DNA from 2 places in the Pseudoalteromonas sp. L21 genome. Region 1 is predicted to be linked to the other one. Evidence: predicted binding sites of a transcription regulator. Region 1 holds the regulator's gene; the other holds the start of a gene.

Region 1 (7,888 bases):
GTACATAATTAACTCCGTCTGTGCGCCCTCAAATCGACGCAACTAAAATATTCTTCAATAGGGCGCGAAGTTTACGCTAATGCGCAAAAACTAGCAAGCCTCTTTTTCGATAAAATGAATAAAAAATAGCTGCATTGAGAGCAATTCAATATTTTCCCTTATTTTATCCTAAAAACGCCTCTTGCCAAGCGCTTTTTACGATCTTGTGACAATTAAATTTCAGTCACAAAACCGAGTCACCGAGGTAGTAATACCGATTACTTATTAAACAAGGTGATAAACTTAACTCGACAAATTTAGCTCTAAATAAAAAACTTTAAGGTGTTTTTTTGGTGAATCGTCACAAAATATCGAGCAAGTGCGATTTTTGATGTACAATCAGCCCCGTATACCCATAAAAATCGGCTCGGAGATCAATGGATATAAAAGCTATCCAGACGTTAATCGAAAGTGAAATGAATGACGTCAATCAACTTATACACGCCCAAATGCGCTCAGATGTCGCATTGGTAAACCAACTTGGCTTATATATAGTAAACAGCGGCGGCAAACGTGTACGCCCTATGTTAGCTATTTTAGCGGCAAAAGCATTAGGCTATGAAGGTAAAGATCACATTACGCTTGCCACCATCATAGAGTTTATTCATACCGCAACCTTACTACATGATGATGTAGTAGATGAGTCTAACCTACGCCGAGGAACACCCACGGCTAATGCCGAGTTTGGTAATGCAGCGAGCGTATTAGTAGGCGACTTTATCTATACTCGTTCATTCCAGTTAATGGTTGGGCTAGGTAAAATGCCTATTATGCAAACACTTGCAGATGCAACGAATGTCATCGCAGAAGGCGAAGTACTACAATTAATGAACTGTAATGACCCTGACACCACAGAACAAAGCTATATGCAGGTTATTTATAGTAAAACTGCCAAATTATTTGAGGCAGCGACCGGTTTAGCAGCCATTATCACTGAGCAAGATCAACAAACCCTTGATGCCTTAAACTTATACGGCATGCATTTAGGCACCGCCTTCCAGCTTGTTGATGATGTGCTTGATTACAATGCTGATGCCACGCAACTTGGTAAGAATATTGGTGATGATTTAGCTGAAGGTAAACCTACCCTACCGCTAATCTACGCAATGCAAAAAGGCACACCAGAGCAAGTTAAGCTAGTACGCGAAGCCATTGAGCTGGGTAATGGTATGGATCACTTAGAGAGCATTCTAACGGCATTAGCTGATACTAAAGCTCTTGAGTTTGCGATGCAAAAAGCAGAACAAGAAGCCGACAAAGCGATTGCTTGTATTGCTTTTTTACCAGATACACCGTACAAGCAAGCACTTGAGAGTTTAGCCCGCATCGCCGTTGCGCGGGATCATTAAACCCAATTTATTCGAGCCACAAAAAAGCCTGCAATTGCAGGCTTTTTTATTATTAGGGTCATCCTCTAGAGAATACCCCCATTTTCATCTGGGTATTAGCCGTTGATGAAATCAACACCTTCTTGGATGTCTTTGTTAAGTGTCGCTAACATATCGTTCTTAGCTTGCTCTTCAAAAGCACTTAATTCACCGTAAGAAAGGATTTCTTCAACACCGTTTTTACCTAAACGTACTGGGTGTGCGAAGTAGGCTGCGTCACCGTTCTCAACTGCAACGTATGCGTAATCAACAACGTCTTCACCTTGTAAGCCTTTAACTAAAGACATACAAAAACGCGCTGCGGCTGCACCCATTGAAAGCGTCGCTGAACCGCCACCCGCTTTAGCGTTAACAACTTCAGTACCTGCATTTTGGATACGTGGTGTTAATGCTGCAACTTCTTCGTCAGTGAAAGTAACACCTTCAACTTGAGAAAGAAGAGGAAGAATAGTCGTACCTGAGTGACCACCGATCACTGGAACTTTAACGTCTGTAGCGCTTAAACCTTTAAGTTCAGCAACAAATGCTTCTGAACGGATCACGTCAAGTGTTGTGATACCGAATACACGATTCGCATCGTAAGTGCCCGCTTTTTTGAATACTTCAGCAACGATTGGCACAGTGCCGTTAACTGGGTTAGTGATGATACCTACTAACGCTTTAGGGCAGTTTCTTACGATGCCTTCAGCTAATGTTTTGATGATACCTGCGTTTACGTTGAAAAGGTCCGCACGGTCCATACCCGGCTTACGTGGCATACCCGCTGGGATAAGAACGATATCACAACCAGCTAATGCTGCATCTAGGTCGTCAGCACCAAAGCCTTCAACTTTAACGTCTGTTGGGATGTGAGAAAGATCAACCGCTACACCAGGAACAACAGGGGCAACATCGTATAACGATAATTCAGAACCTGCAGGTAAACTTGTTTTTAATAATAAAGACAATGCTTGGCCGATACCGCCAGCTGCGCCTAAAACAGCAACTTTCATTGGAATTCTCCGTAATTTGAGGTAGGAAATACTTGTGGCCCTAAAGATAATGAAATTAGCGACTAAAAACAAATTTATCCTGCTTATTTCGCATATAATTTCGACCATAGTTGTAAACTATGTTGTAAAGTGCCTTCATTTAGCCGACAAATTCAAACAAATACTGCATAAGTATGCATAATTGTGTAGAATTACTTCACATTTTATGAATAAAGATACGACAGCATGCAACCTCAAGATAAACAAGAAGCACTAATCAAAGCGTTTAAATCGTTATTAAAAGAAGAAAACTTCGGCTCACAAGGTGAAATTGTAGATGCATTAAAAGAGCAAGGCTTTGATAACATCAGCCAGAGTAAAGTCTCGCGCATGTTGAGTAAATTTGGTGCGGTACGTACTCGTAACGCGAAACAAGAAATGGTGTATTGCTTACCGGCCGAAATGGGCGTACCAACGGCGAAAAGCCCGTTGCGTCAGCTTGTTATCGACATTATGCATAACGAAATGATGATCATTATTCGCACCAGTCCAGGGGCTGCGCAGCTTATTGCACGTTTACTTGATTCATTAGGTAAAGCAGACGGTGTGCTAGGAACCATTGCAGGTGACGATACTATTTTTATCGCCCCTGCAAAAGTGTCTGAAATTGATGTTACGCTTGAGCGTGTTCGCACCTTATTCGATACTGTTTAAAGTTGCTTTAGAAAATTCACTGACGGGGCGAAAAATGCCGAACCCATATCAGCTTGTGTAAAATCAAGCCAATGATCATAATGCTCGCCCTGCCCTAAACGACTTTTCAGTACGTGTTCAAATGAGTCACCTTGTGCGGCACACGACACCATGAGTATGCCCTGTTTGTGAACGTCGCCAAATGGCATACTCTGATTGAGTAATAGCGGCAGACCATGCTCATCTTTGAGCTCTGATCTCACTGCATGGCTCGTTTCAATTGCCGGCACAACTAAGGTATTATCAAGGCGAGTACGCCCCATTATTTGCTCTTGCTCTGATAAAGACAAGTACTGCCACACCGTTAGATCGTGGACAAACCGCTGCACATGAATATAACTACCTTGATCTTCAAAATGCCCTGGTTTATTGACTAGTGCCGTACTGCGTTTTTGTCTACCGTGAGGTGTGTCGCCGGCGTAGATAAAACCATTAAAATCTCGCCCATCTAAAAAGCGAAAGTTACGAACTTGCTCCACTAGCTCAACATCCGGTGTAAACAATTTTAAAATTTGCAGGGCAAATAAATGATTGACGTCTTCACGGTCAGAGCGAATTTGCACAAATAAATCGAACGGTTGTGCGCTTACAACATGTTCACTGTGTGTGACATTTGGAAAGCTTTGTAATTGACTTGGAATAAACTCAGGCAATATATGCGGCCAATATTGCGCCCCAACAGCAACAACACAAGACAGCATAGCCTCAGAGAACTGATCAGAAAATTCGTCTTGTATTACATTTACACGCTTTAGCTTTTTTCGTAATGACTCATCGTGGCCATCATAGACGTTAAAAAACAGGTGCAAACCATGTAAGTTTGCTTCAGCACAAATCCCAGATTGCGCTTGCGCCATAGTGAATCCTTAGCTATTCATTATCAGGCACACAATCAACAATTTAGGATTTCACATCATGTTTAATCTCGAAAAAAATTGACCGTGTGCGGCATTATTTTTATTTTTACTGGCTGTTCGACCGAGAAAACGTGGTCTTGCTCTGCGGCCACTTCGAGCTCCTGCCCTGCAATATTAATACGGTACACATAACGCGTGCCGATAAAACGTCTTTGCAAAATAGTTAAGCCTTGAGCATCGCCATTTTCTGCTTTACACAACTGGATATGATGAGGGCGCACATAAATTTGACCTTGTACGCAATCATGGTTACCTGCATTGGTTGACGATACAACCCCGAACACCGTCTCATATTCAGTTGCGGTTAATGCTTTTGCCGTTAAGTATATGCCCGTACCAAGAAACTCTGCAACCACCTTTGAGTTAGGTTGGCTAAATAACTGCTCAGCAGAGCCTTGTTGGGCTATTTTTCCACCATGCATAACAGCAAGTGTATCAGCAAAGGCAAACGCCTCTTCTTTTGAATGGGTAACAAATACCGCAGAAACTTTTTGCGCTTTGATAATCCGACGAATATCGGCAATTAGCTCAAACCTTACTTGGGTATCAATATTTGAAAATGGCTCATCAAGAAGTAACAAACTTGGTTTATAAGCAAGTGCACGGGCAATCGCGACTCGTTGCTGTTGGCCACCTGAGAGCTGGTGAGGATATCGCTTGGCACAACCATCAAGCTTAACTAAAGTGAGCATCTCGTTCACTCGCTCACGTTTTTGCTCTTTACTCATCGTGTTGAGACCAAACGCAATATTGTCACTCACTGTAAGATGAGGAAATAACGCATAATCTTGAAACATCATGCCGATATTGCGCTTTTGGGGTGCAACAAAAACCCCATTATCGTTCACAATATTAGAATCGATACTCATGTAGCCTTGCTCAGGCTGCAAAATTCCCGCGATTGCTTTTAGGGTTGTGGTTTTGCCACAGCCACTGGCCCCTAATAAACACACTATTTCGTCTTGCTTCACATTGAGGCTTAACCCACTCAAAACCTTAGTGCCATTGTACTGATAAGCTAAGTCTTTAATTACTAAATGGCTCATGAGTGATGTTGCTCCATCGAACGATTAACGAAATACAAAGGAATAAGCCCCACTAAAACAATCAATAACGCTGAAATTGAGGCAAGCTCCAACTGCTCATCACTAACATACTGAAACACATGGGTTGCCAGTGTTTCAAAGTTAAATGGCCTTAATAATAATGCGGCGGGCAGCTCTTTCATGCATTCAATAAAGACTAACAAACCTGCGGTAAGAATGCCGCGTTTTAACAAGGGTAAATGAACTTTACGCAAAGTTTGCAATGGCCCCTTCCCCATTGATTGGCTTGCCATATCTAACGACGGGCTTATACGTAAGAAGCTGCTTTCAAGTGCCCCATGCGCAATCGCATAAAACCGCACAACATAAGCAAATATCATCGCAAATAAAGTGCCACTCAAAAGTAACCCAGGCGATAAGCCAAAAGGCTCAAGCCAGTTATTTAATGCATCATCTAATTGAGTTAGAGGCAACAATACCGCGATGGCTAGCACGGTTCCAGGCAGAGCATAGCCAGTACTTGCTAAACGGCCTGGGATCAAAGGGTAAGCGTGTTTAGCAATCCGCTGATAAAACAAGACCAGTAAGCTCAGTAAAATGGTTACTAGGCTCACCACAATCGCTACTTTAAAACTTTGCCAAGCGTAACTAAAAAATGCTCCATTCCATGCTTCATCGGCATACACAACGGCGTATTTAACTAACACTCCAACCGGCAAGATAAAAGCCAGTACCAGTACGACTGTGCAAGCTAAGCTTGCAGCCCATGCAGCACCGCCTTTTAAGCGATAAAGTGTTGCGCTATTAACACTAGATTGGCGCTCATACACGGCTTGATTGCGACGGCTAAAGCGCTCAACCATGATAGTTAAAAATAAAATGAGCAGCATAATACCCGAAATTTTCGCTGCAGCGGTTAAAGAGTAATAACCAAGCCACGTATCGTAAACAGCGGTCGTGAGTGTGCTCACGGCAAAGTAGTTAACTGTAGCAAAGTCGGCCATCGCTTCCATACTGATCAAGGTAATACCCGCGACAATCGCACCGCGTCCAAGCGGTAAGCTCACCCTTAAAAAGCTTTGTATTGGCGAAAGTCCCATAAGCTGACTTGCTTGTACTAATTTAAACGACTGCTCTCGAAGTGCCGTTTTGAAAATCAGAAATAAATAAGGATAAAGCACCAACGCAATCATCACGATCGCCCCAGTTAAAGTGCGAATATCAAAAAACCAGTAGTCATCCGGTGATTGCCAACCAAACCACTCTCTTAAGGCTATTTGCACAGGTCCCGCATAATCAAGTAGGTCAGTGTAAACATAAGCAATTAAATAGGTGGGCATTGCTAAGGGCAGCATTAACGCCCACTCAAACTGTTTTCGCCCAGGAAAGTCACAATAAGCCGTTAACCAAGCTAGCGGCAACGCAATAACACAACTTAAAAGCCCCACTCCTAAAATGAGCAATAACGTATTACGGGTATAATCCCACAGCACCGTATCGAAAAGGTGCTGAAATACATCCGAATCCCCTTGTAGAGATTCAAATAACAAAAAACCTAAAGGTGTAACAAGCAGCAGGCCAATTAGCCAAGCTAAAAGCTGCCAACGCGACAGCGAAAACTTCACATGCATAAGTGGATTAATACCAGATAAAATAAAAGCTGTTAAAAAACAGCTTTTATAAAATACGAGGAATATCCTCGTTATAAATCAAACTTCACTTCATCAATTAGCTTCAGTGCCGCTGGACGATATTTACTAATTTCATCGAGTGGAAGGCTATCTTCTTTAAACTCACCCCATGATGCAACCATCTCAGATAATTCAACCCCATTTTTTACTGGGTATTCCATATTGACTGAGGCATACATATTTTGTGCCTTATTGTCAGTCATATACTCAATCAGTTTCAAGGCATTTTCAGGGTTTTTGGCGTATTTCGTCATTACCACACCCGATACATTAATATGTGAGCCACGATTAGTTTGGTTAGGAAAGTTAATATGAACGGCTTCTGCCCATGATTTTTGCTGTTCATCTTGCATCATTTTGCCAAAGTAGTAACTGTTACCTAAAGCGATGTCACATAAACCTTCTTTTACAGCTTTTACTTGAGCACGGTCATTACCCTGAGGCTTACGAGCAAGATTCGCCTTTACACCTTCCAGCCACTGCTTTGCTCCTGCCTCTCCATGATGAGCAATCATAGAGGCCACTAAACCTAAATTATAGGGATGTTTACCCGAACGTGTGCATAGCTTACCTTTGTATTTAGGATCAGCAAGGTCTTCATAAGTTAGCTCAGGTAATGCCCCAACACGTTCTTTAGATGAATAAACATTACGAACACGCTTTGTAAGCGCAACCCATTGTCCATCACTATCGCGAAATGTACTTGGCACATTAGCACTGACAACATCGCTTTGAATCTTTTGGGTTAAGTTAAGATCTTCTAACTGAATAAGCGCACTAAAATTTGAAGTGAGCACAAGATCAGCCTTGCTATGCTTTCCCTCGCGTTTCACACGCTCGATGAGTCCCTTTTTCGCAAACACGACATTCGTTTTGATCCCTGTTTGCTTAGTAAAATCATCTAAAATAGGTTTAATCAAAAAAGGCTGACGAAACGAATATATATTTACAACATCATCTGCAAACACGGGTGTGCTTAGCAAAGCTGTTAATAATACTAAGGCTTTCTTTCTCATTTTATAACACCTAAATAATAACGATTCTCAAGTATTTTACCTAGAGTGAAGCGAAATTACACCTGTT
Region 2 (7,888 bases), on a different contig from region 1:
TGCAATAAGCGCGCTAAAATCCGTTAGTGCACCCACCCCCATAAAAATCAGCAATGGGAACACGCCAGAATCAATACCTATGTGATACACATAGTACAATAAGCCACCGGGGTCTGATAAACCAGCCACTGGAATGTTTGTTAAAATAGCGCCGAAGCCAATAGGCAGTAAAAGCAATGGCTCAAAACTACGAGCAATCGCTAAATACAGTAGCAAGCAGCCAACTGCAATCATGATCAGTGCAGGGAAAGTAAAGTTTGCAATCCCCGTTGCATGCCAGAGGTTTAATAATCCATCCATCCCTAGCCTCCTAAGCAAGTGCAATCATGGCGTCGCCGGTAGCAACTGAGTCACCTTCCGCAACTAAAATATCAGCCACAGTGCCGTCATGAGCGGCACGTACTTCGGTTTCCATTTTCATTGCTTCCATAATGATAACGACATCACCTTGATTTACAGTTTGCCCAGGTTTTACTTTGATTTTAAAAATATTACCTGCCAGTGGCGCATTGAGTGTTTCGCCAGCTGACGCTGATGCAGATTGTGGTATTAACTCACTGTCTTTAAGTGCAACTTCTTTAAGCTCGCCACCTTTTGCAACAACAACATCGTAAACTTTACCATCTACTTTCACACTGTATTGCTCAGCTTGAACCTCACCATTTGAAGAAGGTGTTGTTGATTGTTCAGATTTAGCTTTTTCACCAGTCGGCACAGGTTCGAAGGCATCAGGATTATGACGATTTTTAAGAAATTTCAAGCCTATTTGTGGGAATAAAGCATAGGTAAGCACGTCATCAATCACGTCATCAGCCAACTCTAAACCCTGCTCTTTAGCTTCTTTTAATAATTCAGCTTCAAGTTTTTCGAGTTCGGGTTCAAGTTTATCAGCAGGGCGACACGTAATTGCTTCGCTTCCGTCTAAAACACGCTCTTGAAGTTCTTTATTCATCGGCGCTGGGGTTGCACCATACTCACCTTTAAGTACACCTGCGGTTTCTTTAGTAATCGTTTTATAACGCTCACCCGTTAATACATTTAGAACGGCTTGCGTACCAACTATTTGTGAGGTTGGTGTTACCAGTGGAATATACCCTAAATCTTCACGTACACGCGGGATCTCTAAAAGCACTTGATCGAGTTTATCCGCAGCACCTTGTTCTTTCAGCTGGTTTTCCATGTTAGTTAACATGCCGCCTGGTACTTGTGCTAATAAGATACGGCCATCAACCCCTTTTAGGCTGCCTTCGAAAGCGGCATACTTTTTACGCACATCACGAAAATAAGCGGCAATTTCTTCTAACTGATTAAGGTTAAGACCAGTATCTCGCTCGGTTCCTTCAACAATCGATACTATTGTTTCTGTTGCACTGTGGCCATAGGTCATACTCATTGATGAGATAGCCGTATCCAACATATCAATGCCTGCATCAATCGCTTTTTGGTAAGTTGCTGTACTTAAACCCGTTGTAGCATGACATTGCATCGCGATAGGAATAGACACCGTCTCTTTTAGACCTTTGATCAGCTGTTCACAATCGTAAGGTTTTAATAATCCCGCCATATCTTTAATACAAATAGAATGACAACCCAGCTCTTCAAGCTGTTTAGCAAGCTTAAGCCACATATCGAGAGTATGCACAGGGCTCACCGTATATGAGATCGTTCCTTGCGCATGTGCGCCCACTCTAACCGCAGCCTTTATGGCTGTTTCAAGATTACGTACATCATTCATTGCATCAAAAATACGAAATACATCAACACCATTTTTATGTGCACGCTCGACAAACTTTTCTACTACATCATCAGCGTAGTGGCGATAACCTAATAAATTTTGTCCACGCAGCAGCATTTGTTGCTTGGTGTTTGGCATCGCCGCTTTAAGTTCACGAATACGCTGCCAAGGATCTTCGCCCAAATAGCGAATACAAGAATCAAACGTTGCGCCCCCCCATGACTCTATAGACCAATAACCCGCGTTATCGAGTTTCTCAGCCATAGGTAACATGTCATCTAAGCGCATGCGTGTTGCTAACAATGATTGATGTGCATCACGTAAAACTAGTTCGGTTAATTTTAATTTAGCCATTTTCAGCTGCCCCATTATTTTTGTTTATTTCTGAATTGAGCGATTGCAGCGCTAATAGCTGCGATGTGTGCTTGCGGCACCCCCTGCTGTGAGTGTATTTTTGCAGCTCGCACGGGCTCATTGCTGTTAGGTTCATCAAAACGATTCATCAGCCTAGACATTAAGGTCACGGCTGAAATCAAAATAGTTAAAAATATAAATACACCGATCATGCCCGTAATCATCAAGCTGGCCGCGGTTGAGAGTAACCCACCTATATCCATACTGCCCCCTCGCACTGTTATAAATAAAAAATCAATATAGTTAAATAAATATTCAACATAATAACAAACACATTCAATTTGTATAGCACCTTGTAAATTGGTAAAACCAATTTAATTTAAAATAACATGTAAAACACAAAATTAACAACCATAAAGGGAGCACATTAACAGCCGAATATAGATGATAAAAATACTCGATATAGTCATAAGTTATAAAGGTGATATGGTCGATTTTAAATAAAACCACGCTAACACAGGCTCTTGGGTGTATAAAAACACCGACAAGATAAATTGGTCTTACCAAAGAAAGATTTATAAGGGGTGTTATTTTACTCATTTAAGTTGAAAAATAATCACTATGAATAAGTTACAGGCTAATTCGTAAAAGTTACCAAAAGAAAAAATTCTACAACATCAAAAAAAACAGTAAGCCGTTGAAATTACTTAACATTTAATAGTGGCATAGAACTAGCTTTAATCATACCAACCGAAACGAAAAATTATTAGCCAAGGAGATCACTATGTTACGCTGGACAATCACTTTTTTAGTAATCGCGTTAATCGCTGCAGTGTTAGGTTTTGGCGGTATTGCAGGAGCCGCAGCAGGAATTGCTAAAATTATCTTTTTTATATTTCTTGTTCTACTTGTTATTTCGCTGGTATCAGGTGCGCTTAGAGGCAACACCCCCAGATAACAACCGAACAACGTTTATAGATTAATTTACACTATTATAAGGAATTTAATTATGAAAAGTTCAACTTTAAAAGCCGCTACTATCGCCCTATTTTCAGGTCTTTTCATCATGGGTTGTGAGGATAACACAGCTGAAGATGCAGGCGAGCGCATTGATGAAGCAATTACTGATACACAGAATGCTGTAGAAGATGCTTGTGAAGAAGTTAAAGAAGGCGTAAACGCAAAAGAAACTAACTGCTAATCCTTCTATACACATTACCAACCAGAAAAGCGGCCTAAGAGCCGCTTTTTTTTATGATTTTTATTCTACTCTCTCACCAAAAACAATAAAATTTCAATATTTATACATTTTCTTATCAAAAACTACACATTTACCTAGGTTGTGTACTAATCTAAACATGCTAAGAATGGATATCGAGTAGTAATCCATTGTTTTCTAGCCAACTATAATTAAATATTGGGAGATAACAATGTTAAAAAACAAACTATCAAATGCTGTAAAGCTGGCGATTAGTACAGGGGTTGTTTCTACAGCTCTTATATACGCACCAATGAGTGCAGCAGAAGAGACAAGCGACGCAAAAAAAGATCTCGAAGTAATTTCAATTACGGGTAGTCGTATTAGACAACCGGGCGCTGTTTCTGCAAGTCCAATTGTCTCAATCGGAGAAAAAGAATTAGGTTACCAACAAGAGCCTGAAGTAGAACAAATACTAAGAACTTTACCTTCAACAATACCTGGTGATGGAAGTAACGTAAATAATGGCTCTGGCGGTGCAGCCACCATTAACTTAAGAGGTTTAGGATCGCAACGTTCACTTGTTCTAATGAATGGACGTCGGATGATCCCATACAACTACAATGGCTCAGTTGACAGTTCGACAATTCCAACAGCACTGATTGAACGAATTGATATTATCACTGGTGGTGCGTCAGCTGTATATGGTTCTGATGCGATTGCAGGTGCAGTGAATGTTGTATTAAAAGAAGACTTTCAAGGTGTTGATTTAGATCTTAAACACTCTCAAACCGGTGACAATGATGGTGACAAAAACAGTATAGCCTTAACAATAGGTTCTAACCTAGAAGATGATAAAGGTAACGTTGTACTCTCCCTTGGCTGGAGTCAACGTGACCAAATACTACTTGGTGACCGTCCTTTAGGTTTACTTGGTATTGAAACGGCTACCGGTGCTAACTATGAACAATTCTTAAACGGTGAACCACCGGTTCCAGCTCCAGCAGATTGTAGTGGCCCTAACTCGGTTGAAAGTGGTGGCTCAACAACTGCATTTCCTACACGATTTGCAATCGTTGGCGCAGGTACAACAGGCTCAGGTCAGTTTAGAAATGATGGTACATTGCAACCAGATACATGTAGTGTATTTAACTTCAATCCATATAACTTTTATCAAACACCTTCAGAGCGTTATTCAGCAACCGCAATCGCTAAATATAACTTAACTGATGATCATAAAGTATACTCAAGCTTTAACTACACCAATACCAGTGTTGATACACAAGTAGCACCATCAGGTACATTTGGCTCAAGCTTTAATTTACCTTTAGCAAACCCGTTAATTGGCGATCAAGCGAGGCAATTTATGATCGATGGAGCTTCCGCAGCATTGGCTGCTGGTAGCTTAAATGATAGTAACTGGCAAGATGTTAACGGTAACGGCATTGTAGATAGTGAAGACTATCTAAAAGTGCAATTACGTCGTAGAACATTAGAATTAGGTGCTCGTACAGAACGATTTGACAGTACTCAGTTCCAAATTGTGACTGGTGTAACAGGTTTCTTCCTAGATGACTGGGAATATGATGTTAGCTATCAGTATGGTGAATCTAACCGAACAACTGTACGTGGTGGTTATACAAACCTAACCAATATTCAAAACGCATTAGACACAACGGATGGTGTAACCTGTAAAAATGGTGATTCCAGCTGTGTGCCAATTAATCTATTTGGTGGCTTTGGTACCATCACTGAAGAAATGGCAGGCTATGCACAAGCAATTGCCCTTCAACAACAAAAGTACAGCCAAGAAATTTTCACCGCAACCGTTAATGGTGCAATCGAGTTTATCGAAATCCCAGGTGCTGGTGCGCCACTTTCGATGAGTTTTGGTTATGAAAATCGTCGCGAAAAAGGCTTATTTGAGCCTGATGAATGTTTAAAACTTGCCCCTGCTAGTTGTCAAGGTGGTGCAGGTGGTAACCAACTGCCTATCACGGGTGGCTTTAAAGTTGATGAGTTCTTCTTAGAAGGTTACTTACCTGTGTTAGACGGCCTACCGGGTGCTGAAACTCTTGATGTAGAGTTTGGTTTCCGCTGGGCTGACTACGATACAGTAGGTAGCAACGAAACATGGAAACTTGGCTTCAACTGGCGTCCAGTTAGCGATGTACTTATCCGTGTTATGCAACAACAAGCAACGCGTGCACCTAACGTTGGTGAAATCGCTTCACCTGTTGTAACAGGCTTAGACAACGCGCTACAAGATCCATGTTCAGTTGCTAACGCCGCTAACATTGATGCCTCGCTAAGACAGCTTTGTATCTCAACAGGTATGACTGACGCCCAAGTTGGTAACGTACAAGATGTAATCTCTGGCCAAGTACAAGTCATTAGTGGTAGTGATCCTGCTAACCCACCAGGTGCTGAAGAAGCAGAAACATTCACTGCGGGTATTGTTTGGACACCTGAATTCAGTGCTGTTGAAAACTTCACAATTACACTGGATTACTATGATATTGATATCGATGACATCATTGGTGAGTTCTCAGCTCAAGAAATTCTTGATGCCTGTTACGTACTAGGTGATGCTAACGAGTGTGCGAAGATCAACCGTATCGGTGGCGACTTAACTATCGCGGGTGCGGGTATTGAGCAATTTACCACCAACTTAAAAAATCAACGTGCCGAAGGTATCGAACTTGGTTTCAACTTTGGTATTTTGCTTGATGACATGGGAGAGTTGCAATTCTCAGGTAATATTAATAAATACCTAACGCAAGAGTCGCAAAGCTCTGATACTGCACGCATTATTGACTGTAAAGGTTTTTACAGCACAAGTTGCGACCCTGTCTCTGAATTACGCTGGGTACAACGTACTAGCTGGATTTGGGAAGATCTAACCGTGTCACTACAATGGCGTCACATTGATGGTGTAGATATCGAGCCAATCGAAGCGCCAAATGTTTTTGAAGAATTCAGAAGCATCGAAAGCTATGATTATTTTGACTTATTCGCCAGCTACCATGTTACTGACTACATGAATGTTACATTCGGTATTGATAACATGTTTGAAAAAGAGCCACCTGTGGTTGGTAATGAAGCAGGTGATACTAGTTCAAACTCTGGTAACACATTTCCAAGTAACTATGACGTACTTGGTCGTCAATTTAAAATGGGTATTAAACTCAAATTTTAACTTTCTAAGAGCGGCCTAACGGCCGCTCATTTTATTTACATGTCGCTGTTAACGCTTTATCCGTTGCAACACTGGTTATTTGCCATTCCCCATCTTCTAGTTTCACACTTGCGATATCACTAACTACATAATCACCAGGCACGTTTAATCGCGTTAAATTTTCTGTGAGCTGTTGATAACAAAATGGCCCTGTATCTCCATGCATAATGAGCACAGGTTTTTTTGCAAATTTAGCAAATTGGGAAAAAGCATCGCGGTAGACTTTAAATGCATCACAGTTTGAGCGCAGTGTCGCAGTGCATGCTGATTTATTCGTTGCATTGTAAATATCAGCTTGAAAGCCAATGACATACGCTTTAACGCTTTGGTTATTTAAGCCCCGCTGCAACCACTCTAAGTTTAGCCTGTCGCGTTTATCTGCTGCATCCAAAGCATCATTTTTATCACTTTTCAGTATCTGCGCGCGCCCATTATGCGTGCCCGCGATATGCAGAGTCATAAACTCAATATTATTAAATTGCCAACGCGCATTCTCGTTCATATCGAGCTGATGAGTAAAACCTTGTAATAAGTTTGCTTTTTTATAGTAATCATCGTCATACATTAACCCTTTTACATATTCTAATCGCTCAAGCTCGTCAAACTGAGGGTTTAGGCTGTCACGATCGCAATCAGTCCATTCATTATCTCCCAAAGTATAGATAAAAGGCTTATCGGTAATAGCTGTTAAAAGCTGCTTATTTGCCTGCAGTAACTTGTTTGTACAAGGTAAAGACCCTGATTTCATATCACCTAAATGCATCAAAAAGCTATGAGGCGTGGATGCGACTGCACGTGCGAGCTTGCCGTTTGGCTGAGCGAGATTAATTTCATCTATTGGTGTGTATGGCATATCACCCATAACCAAAAAGGTATTACTAGCCATTGCGAGAGCGAATGAGGCTGAACTAATAAACATGCTATTTACACCTAAAAATACAATCATAGTAAGTTCTCATAATGACAACAAAATGAAAACCAACTGCGGCAGATTTTTTCTATCGGTGCTAAACTGCTGCCAGTAAATTAAGTAGGCCCCCGAATGACATTAAGTACAACTTACACACTAGATAAACCGTATTACTACGAATGCTTTGATGAGTCACTGCCCTACTCATCACAAGCCAAGCCTAAATACCCGCTACTGGCATTATTAATAACTCTGGGCTTATTAGCTTTTTATCAATTAGATAATCATTATTTAGGCAGCTTTATGATTATGCTTGCTGTCGTTGAGTGCCTTTCGTTTTATTACAAACGTCCGTGGTGGGTAGCAAGACAAATGATGAGCCGTGCATCAGGTAGCGAGGTGACCATTTTGTTTGACGATGAAGGGATTAAGGCTGAAAACCCTTATAAGAGT

The links. Region 1 encodes ArgR, which controls arginine synthesis, uptake and breakdown. Its sites were predicted from a motif close to ANTGAATANNTATTCANT; they were not measured.
Region 2: a site for ArgR is predicted at 2,392-2,409, ahead of L3V41_RS02840 (OadG family transporter subunit). Genes of this name have one in related genera too.

The regions. Positions count from the first base shown of each region.
Region 1 is NZ_JAKKCV010000006.1:187,634-195,521, forward strand. Features, by position in the region: gene rplU (50S ribosomal protein L21) at 1-6, opposite strand, end outside; gene ispB (octaprenyl diphosphate synthase) at 417-1,388, shown strand; gene mdh (malate dehydrogenase) at 1,484-2,419, opposite strand; gene argR (transcriptional regulator ArgR) at 2,645-3,112, shown strand; gene L3V41_RS17275 (Dyp-type peroxidase) at 3,109-4,008, opposite strand; gene L3V41_RS17280 (ABC transporter ATP-binding protein) at 4,071-5,114, opposite strand; gene L3V41_RS17285 (iron ABC transporter permease) at 5,111-6,745, opposite strand; gene L3V41_RS17290 (Fe(3+) ABC transporter substrate-binding protein) at 6,817-7,821, opposite strand.
Region 2 is NZ_JAKKCV010000001.1:612,738-620,625, forward strand. Features, by position in the region: gene L3V41_RS02830 (sodium ion-translocating decarboxylase subunit beta) at 1-300, opposite strand, end outside; gene oadA (sodium-extruding oxaloacetate decarboxylase subunit alpha) at 311-2,089, opposite strand; gene L3V41_RS02840 (OadG family transporter subunit) at 2,104-2,352, opposite strand; gene L3V41_RS02845 (DUF1328 family protein) at 2,874-3,047, shown strand; gene L3V41_RS02850 (hypothetical protein) at 3,099-3,290, shown strand; gene L3V41_RS02855 (TonB-dependent receptor) at 3,520-6,486, shown strand; gene L3V41_RS02860 (hypothetical protein) at 6,518-7,444, opposite strand; gene L3V41_RS02865 (YcxB family protein) at 7,568-7,888, shown strand, end outside.